3 regions of the Streptomyces sp. NPDC048434 genome follow, and region 2 is predicted to be linked to each of the others. Evidence: riboswitches for the same ligand, from Rfam matches in the RefSeq annotation. Region 2 holds a riboswitch; each other region holds the start of a gene.
What was found. Region 2 has a riboswitch for thiamine pyrophosphate ahead of ACGFWI_RS32075 (thiamine ABC transporter substrate binding subunit). Riboswitches for the same ligand answer to the same signal wherever they lie in the genome.
Positions count from the first base shown of each region.

Region 1 (5,912 bases), on a different contig from region 2:
ATATTGAGGCGGTGACGGTCGCCGACGGCCCGGAGTAGCCATCGGCGGAGGAAAGGGCCGGCTTCCGTGCCGCCGCACCGCCCACGTGATCGGGCAATGTCTGCTCGCGCAGTTTGACGAGGCATCGAACAAAGAGTGTCTAGCCCGCCGCACCGTCCAGCCGATATCGCCCTTTTCTGTGTGATCTGAGGGCGAATTGCCGCACCGTTTGGATACGGTGCGTGGCAACCTCCGGGCTTTCGGGTGTCAGAAATATGCCCAGGGCACGGCGTTCTCGGCTATCCCGGTCCCGGTCGAGGCGGTCGCCGCGGTGTCGGCGGTTTCTCTGTCCGTGGGCGAACTGCATCGATTGCGGTCCGTTACAGACCGACTACGAAGAATGGCGGAGGCGTCACTAACGACACTCGCCTTCTCTGTCAGTATCTGGAAACTCACTCCTTGTGATCTGCTTGCGCCTGGCAGACGATGGCGCCAATAGGGCTACGGGCGATGCTTCCCGGCCATCTCCGATCAAGTGCGGGGCAGTGGTTGATGACCGACACAGTTCAGGCAGAAGTGATCATGAGCTTCGTCGTCTCGGAAGAGCTCGCGTTCCGGATTCCGGTGGAGCTGGATTTCGCCAGCGCCGATCCGTACGCCGTCCGCCTCACCTTCGATCTGCCCGGCGATGCGCCCGTGACGTGGGCGTTCGGTCGAGAGCTGCTGCTGGACGGGCTGAGTCGGCCGTCCGGTGAGGGTGATGTGCGTATCGAGCCGGCCTCCCCCGCGCACCTCAGCGATGTCTTCATCAGCCTTCAAGTCGGCGCCGAGCGTGCGCTGTTCCGGGTGAGCGCGGCGCCGCTGGTCGCCTTCCTGGACCGTACGGACCGGCTCGTACCGCTGGGCAAGGAAGAGGTCTGCGACACCCTGGAGGCTGTACTCGACCGGATCCTCACGGAGGCACCGGCCGGCTGACCCCGACCCCGGACGGGCCGTTCACGACGGTGTCGTACCGGGTGCGCCGGTCATCCCGCGTACCCGTGTGCTCCGCCCCGCCGTACCGTCTGCCCTTCCTCGCACCTGTCCCCGTGCCCCCGCTCCGCTCACGGTCTGCATTGCCTGCCGGACCGGCCCCGAGTCCCGTCACCGCTTACGGCGCCTGCCGCGTCCCCCGCGCCGGCCCGGCCGGGACTCCGTGGCGCCCATCGGCACGTCGGCGCCAACCCCGACTCCGGAACCCGCCCCGGAGCGCTGTCCGGCTCCTGCCCCGCCGTCACTCCCCACCGCGCCCTGTCCCTTCCGGTCCGCCGAGACGACCAGGGCCGCCAGCAACGTCGTCAGCGGCACTGCGGCGACCAGTCCGATGCTGCCCACGAGCGTGCGGATGATCTCCTCCGCGACCACCTCGCTCGTGGCGACCGTGCCGACGCTGCTCTGTGCGATCGAGAACAGCAAAAGCAGCGGCAGCGCGGCACCCGCGTAGGCCAGTACAAGGGTGTTGACGACGGACGCGATGTGATCCCGGCCGATCCGCATCGCGGCGCCGTACAGCTTGCGCCAGCCGGCGGCCAGGTCCGCCTCCTTGAGCTCCCAGACGGCGGCGGTCTGGGTCACCGTCACATCGTCGAGCACACCCAGTGACCCGATGATGATCCCCGCGAGCAGCAGGCCGCGGATCTCGATGTCGGGGTACAGGCCGTGCACCAGCCCGGTCGTTTCGTCCGTATTGCCGGTCAGCAGCGCCCAGTTGATGAACACCGAGCCGAGCAGCCCGATCAGCAGCAGTGAGGCGAGGGTGCCGAGCACGGCCACCGACGTACGGGCCGTCAGCCCATGACACAGGTACAGCGCGATCAGCATGATCGCGCTTCCCCCGACCACCGCCACCACCAGCGGATTCGAACCCTGCAGGATCGCCGGGAGGATGAACAGCGTCAGGACCGCAAAGCTGGCCGCCAGTGCCACCAGCGCCAGGACGCCACGCAGTCGGCCGACGATCACCACCGCGAATGCGAAGATCGCAGCCAGCACCCACATCGGGAGCGTCCGGTCGACATCGCTGACCGAATACTGCAGATCCTTCGGCGCCTTGGGGGAGTACGCCACCACCACGTCCTGGCCGGTGGTGTAGTGGCGCAGGGCGTCCGGCGTCACCACCGTCTGGAAGGTGCGCCCGGCGTTCTCTCCCGTGGTGACTTTGATCGTCGTCTGCTGGCAGGGCTTGCCCTTGGCCGCTCCCCCGGCCGGTGGCTGCCCTGTCGGAGACGGTTGTTGGGGCTGCTGCTCGGCATGGACATCCGCACAGTTCACCTCCGCCACCTTGATGACTCGGGCCCGCTCCGTGGGCTGGTCGAAGCCGACGCCGGACGGCTTGTGGGGTGGCGCGCCGCCCGGCCAGAGCACGACGAGACCGACCGCCACCGCGGCCGCGAAGGGGATCAGCACCGCCGCGATGACCTTGCGCAGATGCCGGGAGACGGGCGTGGCAGGGCCATGGCTGTGCGCATGTGAGTGCACGGCGGAATGGTGGTGGGACTCGTCAGGGCTCACCGCTAGATCATCGCAAGAACTCCTGGGGCCCCCTGTTCACTCCGCCACATCGGCCGCTACCGTGGTGCCACCTTTGCAATCGCGGGAGCTCGGAGCACCGGGCTGAGAGGGCGCTGACCTTCGTCCCAGCGGCGTTTCACGTGAAACGCCCATGGATGGAAGCCGCTGCGTCGACCGCCGAACCTGTTACCGGGTAATGCCGGCGTAGGGAGTTGGGTCTTATGACTCTGCAGGATGCACACACGCCCGAAAACGGAAACGGTGCCAGCGGCAGCAATGAGCCGCAGATTGGCTGGCACAAGGGCTATGTCTCCGGATCGCGCCCGGACCTTCGCGTCCCCGTCCGGCGGGTGCACCTCACCAACGGCAAGGACGTGACGCTCTACGACACGTCAGGGCCGTACACCGACCCTCAAATCGATACCGACGTCCGCCGTGGTCTGGCGCCGCTGCGGGAGAACTGGATCATCGCCCGCGGCGACACCGCGGAGTACGCGGGCCGACCCATGCGGCCGGAGGACGACGGCCTCAAGCACACCTCGCCGCGCGGCGGTCTCAAGAACCTCGATGCGGTCTTCCCGGGCCGCCCCCGCCAGCCGCGCCGTGGCCGTGACGGCGCCGCGGTCACCCAGCTCGCCTACGCCCGGCGCGGCGAGATCACCGCGGAGATGGAGTACGTCGCCCTCCGCGAGAACGTCACGCCCGAGTTCGTCCGCGATGAGATCGCGGCCGGCCGGGCGGTGCTGCCGTCCAACATCAACCACCCGGAGATCGAGCCGATGATCATCGGCAAGAACTTCCTGGTGAAGGTGAACGCCAACATCGGCAATTCGGCGGTCACTTCCTCCATCGAGGAGGAGGTGGAGAAGATGACCTGGGCGACCCGCTGGGGCGCCGACACGGTGATGGACCTCTCCACCGGCCGCAACATCCACACCACCCGGGAATGGGTGCTGCGCAACTCCCCCGTCCCCATCGGCACGGTCCCCCTCTACCAGGCGCTGGAGAAGGTCGACGGCAAGGCCGAGGACCTGACCTGGGAGGTCTACAAGGACACCGTCATCGAGCAGGCCGAACAGGGCGTCGACTACATGACGGTGCACGCCGGTGTGCTGCTCCGCTATGTCCCTCTGACGGCCCGCCGCAAGACCGGCATCGTCTCCCGCGGGGGCTCGATCATGGCCGCCTGGTGCCTGGCGCACCACAAGGAGTCGTTCCTCTACACGCACTTCGAGGAGCTCTGCGAGATCCTCGCCTCGTACGACGTCACCTACTCGCTGGGTGACGGCCTGCGCCCCGGATCCATCGCGGACGCCAACGACGAGGCGCAGTTCGCGGAGCTGCGGACGCTCGGCGAGCTGAACACCATCGCCAAGCGGCACGGCGTACAGACCATGATCGAGGGCCCGGGACATGTCCCGATGCACAAGATCAAGGAGAACATCGACCTCCAGCAGGAGATCTGCGAGGAGGCCCCGTTCTATACGCTCGGCCCGCTGACCACCGACATCGCGCCCGCCTACGACCACATCACCTCCGGTATCGGAGCAGCGATGATCGCCTGGTGGGGCACCGCGATGCTCTGCTACGTCACGCCCAAGGAACATCTGGGCCTGCCGGACCGCGACGACGTCAAGACCGGCGTCATCACGTACAAGATCGCGGCCCATGCGGCCGACCTGGCCAAGGGGCACCCGGGCGCCCAGGAATGGGACGACGCGCTCTCCGACGCCCGCTTCGAGTTCCGCTGGGAGGACCAGTTCAACCTGGCCCTCGACCCGGACACGGCCCGCGCCTTCCACGACGAGACGCTGCCCGCCGAGCCGGCGAAGACGGCCCACTTCTGCTCGATGTGCGGCCCGAAGTTCTGCTCGATGAAGATCAGCCAGGACATCCGCCGCGAGCACGGGGGTGACCTGTCGATCGACCCCGAGGCGGGGATGGCCGAGAAGTCGAAGGAGTTCGCGGCGGCGGGTAACCGCGTGTATCTGCCGATCGCGGACTAGCCGTCGTTCGGACGCCTCCGTGTGAAGGCCTCTGCCGAAAAGGCGGGGGCCTTCCGCCTGCCCGCCCCGGGGCCGGCAGGCGGCCCCGTGACGTGCAGGGCGCCGGGCAGGCCCTAATCCGGCTGGTGGTCCGGTCCCCCGTGATCCGGGCTGGTGAAGTCCGGGCTGGAGTAGCGCGGGCGGGACCCCGAGGAGCCGTTGTCGGGGCTGGTGAACTCGGGGCGGGTGTAGCCGAGGGTGGGGATGCGGCTCTCGGACGGCGGGGTGCGGCGGGGGACATAGCGGACCGGGTCGTCGTCCGGAGTGGCCGTGGGGTCGGCAAGGGCCTCCCGGAGAAAGGGCAGCACGCCGCGCTCCAGGAGGGCGCGGCGCCACACCTCACGCGCGTGGTCCAGCGCCTTGCCCAGTTCGCCGGCTCTGGCGGCCTGGGCGGACGAGCCGTTGCGCAGCGCCGTGATGACCAGGCCGGCCATCGCGACAAGGGTGCCTGCGGCGGTCAGTGCCGCGAATATCCAGCCGACGCTGATCAGCGGCTGCGCCAGCGACTTGTCGGGGCTGATGGCACGCAGCACATAGCCGATGAGGAGGAAGAGGACCGCGGCGATGCCGGCGAGGACGGGCGCGAGGACGGCGACCATGGCGGTGAGTCCGGCGCCGGTGGTTTCGGCCTCGCCCAAGGCCGTGGCACTGGCCGGTCCTGAGCTCCCGTCATCCCCCACGCTCTGCTCCTCGCCGTCCGCTTCGGCGCGGGACGGTGCGGGTGTCGGTGCGCGCAACTCGGCGCGGAGCTCTACATAGCGTTGATATTCGGCCGTGGCGCACGCGGCGATGGCGGTGGTCGCGCTGAGCGCCATCGTCCGCAACTGCTCGGTATTGAGATGGTTTCCCGCGACGGCGGTGAAGTCGTCCGGGCGGTATTCGGCGGTGCGCAGCGCCTCATCAAGGATCCGCGCAAATTCCGCGCGGTCCTCGTTCAGCAGGTGCGGAGCGCTGTTCATGTGGATCCCCCGATGCTCCGTAGGGCCGTACGGCCGGCGTTGGCCGGGCAGTGGGCGGAAACGGAGGAGAGCCTGCTACGGATAGTCCGATGGTAGAGCGACTCCGGCGCAGGGTGACAGAGAGTTTACGGAATTTGAGTAATGCCACGACCGGTTTCCGCCCGTACCGTCCCCCGACGGCGTGCCGGCCGCCCGCCGTCCGGCTGCCGCACGCCTGCCCCGATAACGCTCAGCCAGTCAGCGGAAGTTGAACGACCAATAGCTTTCCGGCCATCGTGATACCGCCGTCCATGGCGATGGCCAGACCGTCTGCGTAGACGTGCGGACCGTCGACCGCGACGCCCTCGCTCTCGCTGTCCTCCGTGCCCACCTCGCCCAG
Region 1 covers NZ_JBICXQ010000002.1:303,230-309,141, reverse strand. Annotated here, with positions in the region: gene ACGFWI_RS03680 (SsgA family sporulation/cell division regulator) at 532-954, shown strand; gene ACGFWI_RS03675 (YibE/F family protein) at 1,123-2,529, opposite strand; TPP riboswitch at 2,601-2,757, shown strand; gene thiC (phosphomethylpyrimidine synthase ThiC) at 2,751-4,535, shown strand; gene ACGFWI_RS03665 (hypothetical protein) at 4,649-5,533, opposite strand; gene ACGFWI_RS03660 (metallophosphoesterase) at 5,763-5,912, opposite strand, start outside.
Region 1: it holds a riboswitch for thiamine pyrophosphate, as region 2 does, so the genes downstream of both, thiC (phosphomethylpyrimidine synthase ThiC) here and ACGFWI_RS32075 (thiamine ABC transporter substrate binding subunit) in region 2, are expected to answer to the same signal.

Region 2 (5,912 bases):
CTGAGAGACGAAAGGTCACTCATGCCTCAATCCATGCGCGCGCTCGTAGCAGGAAAGGTCGGCGAGCCTTCCGATGTCCTGCGGCTGGAATCCCGGCCCGTTCCCACGCCGGAAGCCGGTCAGGCGTTGATCCGTGTGAAGGCGACTCCGATCCACGCCAGTGATCTGCACGTGCTGCGCGGCCGCTACGGTTTCTCCCCCGAGTTTCCCGCTGTCGGGGGTCACATGGAATGCGTGGGCCGTATTGAGGCCCTGAGCCCGGATGCCGAGGGACTAAAGGTCGGCGAGCGTGTGGTGGTCGCTGCCGTACCGGCGGTACCCGGGCCCCATGCGGCCGGAACGTGGCAGGAATACCTTGTTGCCGATACACGAAGGCTCCTGCCGGTCCCCGACGATCTGAGCGACTCCAGCGCCTGTCAACTCGTCGTCAACCCGTTGGCCGCGCTGCTCCTCGTGACTCGCGAACTCGACGTGCAGCCGGGTGAATGGCTGTTGCAGACGGCCGCGGGCTCCACCGTCGGCCGGCTCGTCATCCAGCTGTCCAGGCATCTGGGTATTCGCACGATCAATGTCGTGCGGCGACGTGGTGCCGTTGAGGAGATCAAAGCGTTCGGTGGTGACGAGGTCATCTGCACCGAGGACGAGGACCTGTTGCAGCGTGTGGCTGAGACGGCAGGACCGGCCGGTGTGCGCAAGGCCATCGACTGTGTCGCGGGACCCGTAGGTGCCCAGGTATCCCAGGCATTGGCTCCGGGGGGAGAGGTCGTGGTCTACGGCGCGCTCTCCACCCATCGGCAGACTGACCCGGCAGCGCTGACGATCCCGCTGCAGGCACGCTCGGTAATCTACGAAACCAAAGTGGTCCGTGGCTTCTGGCTGAACCGCTGGTTCGGCACCGCCTCACCTGAGGATGCGCTGCACGCGCTGTCCCAGGTCCGCGGTCTCGTCGCTGATGACGTGCTGAGCATCCCCCAGGGCCGGCCGTTCCCGCTCGAACGCTTCACTGAAGCCATCGCGCTCGCCGAAACACCCGCACGTGACGCCAAGCCACTCTTCGTCTTCGAAGACGGCCGGGACAAAGACGACAGGTAGGAAGCGGCCCTGCCGGCGCCGGCAGCGGTGCGGCTGCGGCGGGGCAAGGCCGCCAAGGCCCGCGGCGCCGCCCAGCTCGGGCAGACCGCACCGCTGGGTGAGCCGTCGCATCCTTATCGGCGGGGCGACGGGGCAGGGCGAGGTCGCCGGGTGAAAGGGCCGGCGGTGCCGGGCCGCCGTTCCGTCGCTGTCACGGATGCGGCAGCGTGAGCGGACCGAACGCTCCGGAGAGGGGCGAGGGGGAGCGGCTGCTGCCGCGATGTGGCGTGGCGCAGCGTGGGCGCTCCGCCAGGCACCCCGCCATCGCGGCTGAGCATGCGGCTGCCCCGAACGTCGCGAGGGTCTCAGAGCTTGGCCAGTTTGCTGTACGGACTCATGATCCGTGCTTGCAGCGAACCGAAGTCGACAAGTACCGCGATCTCATCCTCGACACAGATCACGCGGCCGAGGCCGTACTCATCGTGTGTGACCCGATCGCCTATCGCGAACTCCTTGGGAGGACGCGTGACCGGGGGCTTGAAGGGGCTGGACGGCAGATGACGCCGGGCTACGGCAGGCTTTCTCATTAACAGCAGTATGCGCCTGGTGGGCGAGCTGCTCCTAAACACGCCGACTAACGCAACCAAGCCGAGATCTCCGTCGGCGGCCCCTGCTCACCCAGTTCCCCTCCACGGGCCCGCGAAGCTGCGGACGTACCACCAGCTCGGCGGGCTCGGGTCGCTTCACCCGCCGCCCCGGGAGCCTCCGTCCCTGGAGCACCGCAGGCCTCCGTCCGCCACTGTCAGGTCTCACGGAGTGATCACGGTGGACCGCCAAGGCCGAGGCCAAGCCGATGGCCCGGCCGTCTGGGCCGTCCCTGGGCCGTGCGAGGTAGACCGCCAGTGACAGAAGGCCACAGCGGGTGACTGCCCCCTCACCGCTCCGACCTGGGCCCCCGTAAACGATCTGCCACACTGGACGGACCATGCCTGCACCCGGAGAACTCACTTTCGTCGCGCCGCGCGGGGCCAAGAAGCCCCCGCGGCACCTTGCCGATCTCAGCCCCGTCGAGCGTCGCGAAGCGGTGGCCGCGATCGGGGAGAAGCCGTTTCGCGCCAAGCAGCTGTCGCAGCACTACTTCGCCCGCTATGCGCACGACCCGGCGCAGTGGACCGACATCCCGGCGGCGGCGCGCGAGAAGCTGGCGACCGAGCTGCTGCCGGATCTGATGAAGGTCGTCCGGCACATCTCGTGCGACGAGGACACCACGCGCAAGACCCTGTGGAAGCTGCACGACGGCACGCTCGTCGAGTCCGTGCTGATGCGCTACCCGGACCGGGTCACCATGTGCATCTCCTCGCAGGCCGGCTGCGGTATGAACTGCCCGTTCTGCGCCACCGGCCAGGCAGGCCTGGACCGTAACCTCTCGACCGCCGAGATCGTGCACCAGATCGTCGACGGGATGCGTGCGCTGCGCGACGGCGAGGTGCCGGGCGGGCCGGCGCGGCTGTCCAACATCGTCTTCATGGGCATGGGCGAGCCGCTCGCCAACTACAAGCGGGTGGTCGGCGCGGTCCGACGGCTGACGGACCCCGAGCCGGACGGGCTGGGCCTGTCCCAGCGGGGCATCACCGTCTCCACGGTCGGCCTGGTGCCGGCGATGCTGCGGTTCGCCGACGAAGGCTTCAAGTGCCGGCTGGCCGTGTCGCTGCATGCGCCCGATGACGAGCTGCGCGACACCCTGGTGCCCGTCAACACGCGCTGGAAGGTGCGCGAGGTGCTGGACGCGGCGTGGGAGTACGCCGAGAAGTCCGGCCGCCGGATCTCCATCGAGTACGCCCTGATCCGGGACATCAACGACCAGGCGTGGCGCGGCGACCTGCTGGGGCGGCTGCTGAAGGGCAAGCGGGTCCATGTGAACCTGATCCCGCTGAATCCGACGCCCGGCTCGAAGTGGACCGCCTCGCGTCCCGAGGACGAGCGGGCGTTCGTCCAGGCCATCGAGGCGCACGGCGTACCCGTGACCGTCCGCGACACCCGCGGCCAGGAGATCGACGGCGCCTGCGGTCAGCTCGCAGCCTCGGAACGCTGACCGCCCGCTGGTAGCGTGTGATCGAACAAATGCACATTCCGACAGGGGAGCGCCACAGCGCTGAGAGTGCGGAAGCGTCGTCACCACGGTGCCCGCAGACCCTTGAACCTCGCCCGGGTCATTCCGGGTAGGAAGTTCGGTCGTCACTCATGCTGTTGCGCCCCGCCCCGAGTCCCCTCCGTACGTCACCGGACGTCGAGAGCCGCGGACACCGGGCGGGGCCGCGTCTCTTCCTGGCCAGCCAGGAGGAAATCAGTGAGCACCACCAGCAGGATCACCGCCACGGCGGTCGCCGCCGCGGTCGGCGTGTCCGCTCTCGCCGCATGCGGTACCTCGGGCGGGAGCGCGGACGCCAAGACCGTCACCCTCGTCAGCCATGACTCGTTCAACGTCTCCAAGTCCGTCCTGGCCGCCTTCGAGAAGGAGAGCGGCTACAAGGTCAAGATCCTCAAGGGCGGGGACGCCGGCAAGGCCGTCAACCAGGCGATCCTGTCCAAGGGCAACCCCCAGGGCGATGTGTTCTTCGGCATCGACAACACCCTGCTCTCGCGCGGTCTGCACGAGGGCCTCTTCAGCCCGTACCGGGCCAAGGGGCTGGCGGACGTTCCGGCCGGGCTGCAGCTCGACAAGGGCGGGCACCGGGTCACCCCGCTCGACTACGGCGACATCTGCGTCAACTACGACCGCGGCTACTTCGCCCGGCACAAGATCGCGCCGCCGAAGAGCTTCGACGATCTGATCAAGCCGCGGTACAAGGGGCTGCTCGTCACGGAGAACTCCGCCACCTCCTCCCCGGGGCTCGCCTTCCAGCTCGGCACCATCGCGAAGTACGGGGAAGCCGGCTGGCAGGGCTACTGGAAGAAGCTCAAGGCCAATGGCGCCGAGGTCGTCGACGGCTGGGAACAGGCCTACTACGAGCGGTTCTCGGGCTCCGCGGCCGGCAAGGGCAAGGGCGACAAGCCGCTGGTGGTCTCCTACGCCTCCAGCCCGCCGGCCGAGGTGCTGGGCAAGAAGCCCGCGCCCGAGGAGGCACCGACCGGGGTCGCGACGGGCACCTGCTTCCGCCAGATCGAATTCGGCGGCCTGCTCAAGGGCGCGAAGAACGAGAAGGGCGGTAAGGCGCTGCTGGACTTCCTGCTGAGCAAGGAGTTCCAGGAGGACGTACCGCTGCAGATGTTCGTCAACCCGGCGCGCGGGGACGCCAAGGTGCCGGAGCTGTTCACCAAGTACGGCACGACGATCGACAAGCCCACGACGCTGCCTCCCGAGACGATCACCAAGAACCGCGAACAGTGGATCAAGCAGTGGTCCTCGCTCGTTCTGAAGTAACCCACGAGCGGCGTCCCGGGCCCGCGAAGGGAACGGCGGTGCGGCTCGGCCTGATGGCGGTGCCGCTCGCCTTCTTCGCGCTGTTCTTCGCCTATCCGGTCGTGGCGATCGTCGGACGGGGCCTGAAGGACGGCGGACAGTGGCAGTTGGGCCGGTTCGGTGCCGTGCTGAGCGACCCGGACGTCGTCCATGTGCTGTGGTTCACCGTCTGGCAGGCGGCGGCCTCCACGGGGCTGACACTGCTGGTCGCGCTGCCCGGCGCCTATGTCTTCGCGCGCTTCGACTTCCCCGGCAAACAGCTGCTGCGGGCAGTGGTGGCGGTGCCGTTCGTGCTGCCGACCGTCGTCGTCGGCTCGGCCTTCCTGGCGCTGGCCGGGCGGGGCGGGCTGCTGGACGAGCTGTGGGGCCTGCGCCTGGACACCTCGGTGTGGGCGATCCTGCTCGCCCATGTCTTCTTCAACTACGCCGTGGTCGTACGGACCGTCGGCGGGCTCTGGGCGCAGCTCGACCCGCGTCAGGAAGAGGCGGCGCGGATGCTGGGGGCCGGACGGTTCGCGGCCTGGCGGCGGGTGACGCTGCCGGCCCTGGGGCCCGCCGTCGCGGCCGCCGCGCTGATGGTCTTCCTCTTCACCTTCACCTCCTTCGGGGTGGTGCAGATTCTGGGCGGGCCCACCTTCGCGACGCTGGAGGTGGAGATCTACCGGCAGACCGCGGAGTTCCTGGATCTGCCGGCGGCCGCCGTCCTCACCATGATCCAATTCGCGGCGGTACTGGGCGTGCTGGCACTGCACGCCTGGACCGTGCGCCGCCGGGAAACCGCCCTGCGGCTCGTACCGGCCTCGCAGACCGCCCACCGGCCGCGCGGCCGCGGTCAGTGGGCGCTTTTGTGGGGGACGCTCGCCGTCATCACCGTCCTGCTCATCGTGCCCCTCGCCGTGCTCGTGGAGCGGTCGTTCGCCGGGCCGGACGGCTACGGAGCGGTGTTCTACACCTCGCTGCGGTCCGCCGCGAACGCCGACAGCACCTTCGCCGTCGCGCCCCTCGACGCCCTGTGGAACTCCCTCGCCTACGGGGCGGCGGCCACGGCGATCGCGCTGGTGGTGGGCGGGCTGGCGGCCGCCGCGCTGACCCTCCCCCGGCTCCGCAGGGGCCTGTCCGGACGCACGGCCCTGGTCAGCCGGTTCGTCCGCGGCTTCGACGCACTGCTGATGCTGCCCCTCGGGGTGTCCGCGGTGACCGTCGGCTTCGGGTTTCTGATCAGTCTCGACACACCCCCGCTCGATCTGCGCGCCTCATGGTGGCTGGTGCCGCTCGCCCAGGCGCTGGTGGGGGTGCCGTTCGTGGTCCGGACGATGCTGCCGGTCCTGCGGGCGGTCGACGGACGGCTGCGGGAGGCGGCCGCCGTGCTCGGCGCCTCGCC
Region 2 covers NZ_JBICXQ010000033.1:6,088-11,999, forward strand. Annotated here, with positions in the region: partial or broken gene ACGFWI_RS32055 (DUF1152 domain-containing protein) at 1-4, shown strand, start outside; gene ACGFWI_RS32060 (zinc-dependent alcohol dehydrogenase family protein) at 34-1,092, shown strand; gene ACGFWI_RS32065 (hypothetical protein) at 1,437-1,658, opposite strand; gene rlmN (23S rRNA (adenine(2503)-C(2))-methyltransferase RlmN) at 2,057-3,163, shown strand; TPP riboswitch at 3,197-3,315, shown strand; gene ACGFWI_RS32075 (thiamine ABC transporter substrate binding subunit) at 3,419-4,492, shown strand; gene ACGFWI_RS32080 (ABC transporter permease) at 4,546-5,912, shown strand, end outside.

Region 3 (5,912 bases), on a different contig from region 2:
AGAGAGCAACCAGGCCGAACGCGATGTAGAGGACCGTCCAGCCCATATACGCCCCTCTTCCGCCGCTCGCCGGCAACCGTGATCAGGACTGCTGGTGCAGCCCCAGATTCTCGTAGATTTCCAGGGTCGCCGTGGAGTGGTTCAGGGTAATGAAGTGCAACCCGGGAACATCCTCGGCCATCAAGCGTGCGCACAGTTCCGTTGCGTACTCGATACCAATGGAGCGTACCGCCGCCGGGTCGTCCTTGACGGCGAGGATGCGCTCGGCCAGCTCGGGCGGGAAGGCCGCGTTGCTGAGCTGAGCGAACCGCTCGATCTGGCGCACGTTCGTGACCGGCATGATCTCCGGAATGATCGGCGTCGAGCAACCCGCCGCCGTGACCCGGTCCCGCAGCCGGAAGTAGTCCTCGGGATAGAAGAACATCTGCGTGATGGCGAAGTCCGCACCGGCCCGGCACTTGGTGACGAAGTGCGCCACGTCCGTGTCCCAGTCCGTCGAGCGCGGATGCATCTCGGGGAAGGCCGCGACGCCGACGCAGAAGTCGCCTGACTCCTTGATCAGCTGGACCAGGTCGGCGGCGTAGCCGATGCCGTCGGGGTGCTTGACCCACTCGCCCATCGGGTCGCCGGGCGGGTCGCCGCGCAGCGCGAGCATGTTGCGGATCCCGGCGTCGGCGTACTGGCCGATGATGTTGCGCAGGTCGGCCGTGGAGTGGTTGACCGCGGTCAGATGGGCGACCGGGGTCAGGGTGGTGTCGGTGGCGATGCGCTCGGTGGCGCGCACCGTGCCTTCACGGGAGGTGCCGCCTGCGCCGTACGTCACGGAGACAAAGGTCGGGGAGACGGCCTCGATCCGACGAATGGCGTTCCACAGGGTCCGCTCACCCTTCTCGGTCTTCGGGGCAGCGAACTCGAACGAATAGGACTGCTTGCCGGAAGCAAGCAGTTCGCGCACGGTGCGGGCGCGATCAGTCCTGGTGGAAGCTGTACCTAGGGCCATACCGGCAGGTTAACCACCGGCCGGGCACACACCAACCGCGTCCGGCGTAATGCCTGGTTGGTCGGGTTGATGTCCACTGGGTGGACATTTTCCGGTCGCCCGGACGTCAGGTGACCGCCCGGCGCCGAACCCGTGCGAAGTGACGCAGGTCACTCGTCTCCGCGGGCCGGGCGGGACGGTGCGGACCCGTCCGGGGCGTCCCAGGTCCGGATGCGCTTGGCCAGTGCGGCGGCCGCGGCTCCCGGATCGTCCGCCTCCGTGAGGGCGCGGACCACCACGACCCGGCGGGCGCCCGCATGCAGCACCTCGTCGAGATTTCCGGCGTCGATCCCGCCGATCGCGAACCACGGACGCTCGGGGGCGCGGGCCGCGGTGTAGCGGACCAGGTCGAGGCCGGGGGCGTGGCGGCCCGGCTTGGTGGGTGTCGGCCAGCACGGGCCGGTGCAGAAGTAGTCGACGCCGGGTTCGGTGAGCGCGGCATCCACCTCGGCCTCGGCATGGGTGGAGCGGCCTATGAGGACGTCGGGGCCGAGGAGGGCGCGGGCGGCCGGGACCGGCAGATCGCCCTGCCCGAGATGCAGCACGTCGCTGCCCGCCGCATGGGCGACATCCGCGCGGTCGTTGACCGCGAGCAGCTTCCCGTGCCGCCGGCAGGCGTCCGCGAAGACCTCCAGATGCCGGAGCTCCTCGCCGGCCTCCATGCCCTTGTCACGCAGCTGGACGATGTCCACGCCCGAGGCGAGCACCGCGTCCAGGAACTGCGGGAGATCGCCCTGGCGCCGGCGGGCGTCCGTGCAGAGGTAGAGCCGGGCATCGGACAGGGCCGGACGTGCGGTGGTCATCGGGCGGCTTCCCCCCAAGATCGGGGGCGTACGGGCCGGTCCTTCCGGTCCGTACGCCCCGCGGATGCGGTTACGGATACTGGTGCGGTGGCCGGCTGGGAGCGGGCCGCGCCGACGGCGTCAGACGGCGAGCGCCTGGGCCCGGCGCTTCACCTCCGTGCCGCGATTCTCGCGCAGCGCCTGGGCGGGCGTGCCGGGCAGGCTCTCATCCGGGGTGAACAGCCACTCCAGCATCTCCTTGTCGGTGAAGCCGTCGTCCTTGAGGAGGGTGAGGGTGCCGACGAGGCCCTTGACCACCTTGTCGTCCTGGATGAAATCGGCGGGCACATGCAGCGCCCTGTTCTCGCCGCGGCGCACCGCGATCAGCTGGCCCTCCTTGACCAGCTGCCGCACACGCGTCACCTCGACGCCGAACTGTTCGGCAATGTCGGGGAGGGTGAGCCAGGCGGGGACGAGTCCATCGATGTTTGCGTCAATCTCGGTCACAGGACAAGCCTGCCACCTCGCACTGACAGCCGGTAGCCGGGCATCGCCATCAGGGGCTTCCTGCACACCGGCGGGTGACGGCAGGCGCTCGGGCGACGACTGCCGGTCACGACGTGCCCCGCACCCGGGCTACAGCGCCGCGGCCTTCAGCGGCACCGCCGCGTTCGCGGCCCGCTCGCGGTCCATGGCCACGCCCCGCTCGATCAGCTTGCGCCCCTGGGCGAGGTCCCGGGGCCGCCCCACGGCCAGCAGCGCGACGAGCCTCCCCTCCCGCAGCCAGATCACCGACCACGCGGCCCCGGCCGGGTCACCGCGCCAGACCAACTCGTCGGCGTCCCCGTGGTGGCCCGCGTACTGCACGAACCGGCCGAACTGCTCCGACCAGAAGTACGGGACGGGGTCGTAGGCCACCCCTTGCGCGTCGCCGCGGGCGATGTTCTCGCCGACCGTACGGGGGCCCTGGAGGGCGTTGTCCCAGTGGTGGATCAGCAGACGGCTGCCGTAGCGGGCCGACGGGAACGAGGCGCAGTCGCCGACGGCGTAGACATCGGCGACGGAGGTGCGCAGCTGCTCGTCGGCCAGTACGGAGCCGTCCTGCGGCGAGACCTCGACGCCCGAGCCGGCCAGCCAGGCGGTCGCGGGGCGGGCGCCGATCCCGACGACCACCGCGTCGGCGGGCAGCGTCGTGCCGTCCGCGAGGGTGACCGCGCCCGCCGTGACGGACGCGACCCGGGCGTTGATACGCAGCTCGGCCCCCGCGTCCGCGTACCAGCCGGTCATATGGGCCGCGACCTCGGCGGGCAGCGCACCGGCCAGCGGGCGGTCGGCGGCCTCGACGACGGTGACCGCGCAGCCCGCCTCGCGCGCCGCGGTCGCGAACTCGGCACCGATCCAGCCGGCCCCGACGACCACGATTTCGTGCTGGGCGGCGAGCACCGGCCGCAGCCGCTCGGCGTCGTCCAGGGTGCGCAGCAGATGGACGCCGGGCAGCCCCTCGCTGCCGGGCAGCACGATCGGGTCGGCGCCGGTCGCCAGGACCGCGTAGTCGTAGGAGAGCGGGCCGTCGGCCGTCTCGATCACATGGGCGTCCGGCCGCAGGGCGGTGACGGGCCGGCTGAGGTGGAGTGCGATGCCGAGCCCTTCGAAGTCGACGTCGAAGGTGGAGCCCTCGGCCTTGCCCAGCAGCACCGCCTTGGACAGTGGCGGACGGTCGTAGGGCTGGTGAGGCTCGTCGCCGAGGAGCGTGATCGCGCCGCGCCAGCCCTGTTCGCGCAGGGCGACCGCGGTCTGCACACCCGCGATTCCCGCGCCGGCGATCACGACATGCGGCCTGCGGTCAGGGGCCTGGGAGGACTTGCTCTGCTCGCTCACCCGATCACTCTAGGACGGGGTGTGACGCGCCTCGCAGCAGCGCGCAAGGAGATCTCTGACACAGCGTCACCATCGGACCGGCCCGGGGCGCGGGGCCGTGGGCGGCCGTGGACGTTGCCTTACGGCGCGTCGCGGCCCCGTATTAGGGTGACGGATACACGCACTCGCGGGAGCCCGGACGCACCGGGCTGAGAGGGAGGCTGGCCGGCCTCCGACCGTACGAACCTGATCCGGGTCATGCCGGCGAAGGGAGGGGCTGGACACCCATGCAGGCATCTGCCACACGAACGAAACCCACCCCGCAGAGCCCCGATGTACTCGTCATCGGCGGCGGCATCATCGGCCTGGTCACCGCCTGGCGGGCGGCCGTCCGCGGGCTGAGTGCCGCGGTGGCCGACCCCGCGCCCGGTGGCGGCGCGGCCCGTGTCGCGGCCGGGATGCTGGCCGCGGTCACCGAGCTCCACTACGGCGAGCAGACCCTGCTGGGCCTCAATCTCGCCTCCGCGCGGCGCTACCCCCGGTTCGCGGAAGAGCTGGAGGAGGCCGCCGGCCACCCCATCGGCTACCGGCGGTGCGGCACCCTGGCCGTCGCGCTGGACGCCGACGACCGTGCCCATCTGCGCGAACTGCACACCCTGCAGATCCGCTCGGGGCTGGACGCGCAGTGGCTCACGGGGCGCGAGTGCCGGCGTCTGGAGCCGATGCTGGCCCCCGGGGTGCGCGGCGGTCTGCGGGTGGACGGCGACCACCAGGTCGATCCGCGCCGGCTGGCGAGCGCGCTGCTGGCCGCCTGTGAGCGCTCCGGAGTGGCCTTCCACCGGAGCCGGGCCGTGCGGCTGACGGTCGACGGCGGCCGTGCCACTGGCGCCGAACTCGCCGACGGCACCCGGGTGCCGGCCGGTCAGGTCGTCCTGGCCGCGGGCAGCTACAGCGGTCAGCTCGCCGGCGTGCCCGACGACGTGCTGCCGCAGGTACGCCCGGTCAAGGGCCAGGTGCTGCGGCTGCGGCTGCCGGACATGCCCGCGGGCAGCCCCGCCTTCCTGTCGCGCACCGTACGGGCGGTCGTCCGCGGCGGCCCCCTCTACCTGGTCCCCCGGGAGAACGGCGAACTGGTCGTCGGCGCCACCAGCGAGGAGCTGGGCTGGGACACCACCGTGACCGCGGGCGGCGTCTACGAGCTGCTGCGGGACGCGCACGAGCTGGTCCCTGGCATCACCGAGCTGCCGCTCGTCGAGACCTGCGCCGGGCTGCGCCCCGGCTCCCCCGACAACGCCCCGATGCTCGGGCCGACCGCACTGCCCGGCTTCCATCTGGCCACCGGTCACTTCCGCAACGGTGTGCTGCTCGCGCCGGTCACCGGTGACGCGATGGCCGAGGTGCTGGCCACCGGGCTCCTCCCGGAAGAGGCCCGCCCCTTCTCCCCCGCGCGCTTCACCCCCGCCTCGGGGCCCGAGCGCACCCGTGCCCCCCTGGAGCAGTCCGTATGAACGCCGTCACCCCTGCCCCTACCGTCTCGGTGTCCGTCAACGGCGAGGCCCGCGAGGTCCCCGGCGGGCTCACCCTCGACCGGCTCGTCGCGACGCTGTCCACGGCGCCCGCCGGGGTGGCCGCGGCGGTCAATGACCTCGTGGTGCCACGCACCCAGTGGCCCACCACCCCGCTCGGCGACGGCGACCGCGTCGAGGTGCTCACCGCGGTCCAGGGAGGCTGATCCGCAGACATGGCCGACACCGCACCCCTCGGGGGGACACCCCCCGTGACCTCCGACACCCTCACCCTCGCCGGCACCACCTTCGCGTCCCGTCTGATCATGGGCACCGGTGGCGCGCCCAGCCTCGACGTCCTGGAGCGGGCGCTGCTCGCCTCCGGTACGGAGCTGACCACGGTCGCCATGCGGCGGCTGGATCCGACCGTGCACGGCTCGGTGCTGTCCGTACTGGAGCGGCACAAGATCAAGGTGCTGCCGAACACGGCGGGCTGCTTCACCGCGGGCGAAGCGGTGCTCACCGCCCGGCTCGCCCGGGAAGCGCTCGGCACGGACTGGATCAAGCTCGAGGTGGTCGCCGACGAGCGCACCCTGCTGCCCGACCCGATCGAGCTGCTGGATGCCGCCGAGACCCTGGTGGACGACGGTTTCACCGTGCTGCCCTACACGAACGACGATCCGGTGCTGGCCCGCAAGCTGGAGGACGTGGGCTGCGCCGCGATCATGC
Region 3 covers NZ_JBICXQ010000043.1:10,653-16,564, forward strand. Annotated here, with positions in the region: gene ACGFWI_RS35780 (hypothetical protein) at 1-46, opposite strand, end outside; gene metF (methylenetetrahydrofolate reductase [NAD(P)H]) at 83-1,000, opposite strand; gene thiE (thiamine phosphate synthase) at 1,150-1,842, opposite strand; gene ACGFWI_RS35795 (Rv2175c family DNA-binding protein) at 1,963-2,328, opposite strand; gene ACGFWI_RS35800 (NAD(P)/FAD-dependent oxidoreductase) at 2,458-3,699, opposite strand; TPP riboswitch at 3,856-3,968, shown strand; gene thiO (glycine oxidase ThiO) at 3,966-5,186, shown strand; gene thiS (sulfur carrier protein ThiS) at 5,183-5,410, shown strand; gene ACGFWI_RS35815 (thiazole synthase) at 5,456-5,912, shown strand, end outside.
Region 3: it holds a riboswitch for thiamine pyrophosphate, as region 2 does, so the genes downstream of both, thiO (glycine oxidase ThiO) here and ACGFWI_RS32075 (thiamine ABC transporter substrate binding subunit) in region 2, are expected to answer to the same signal.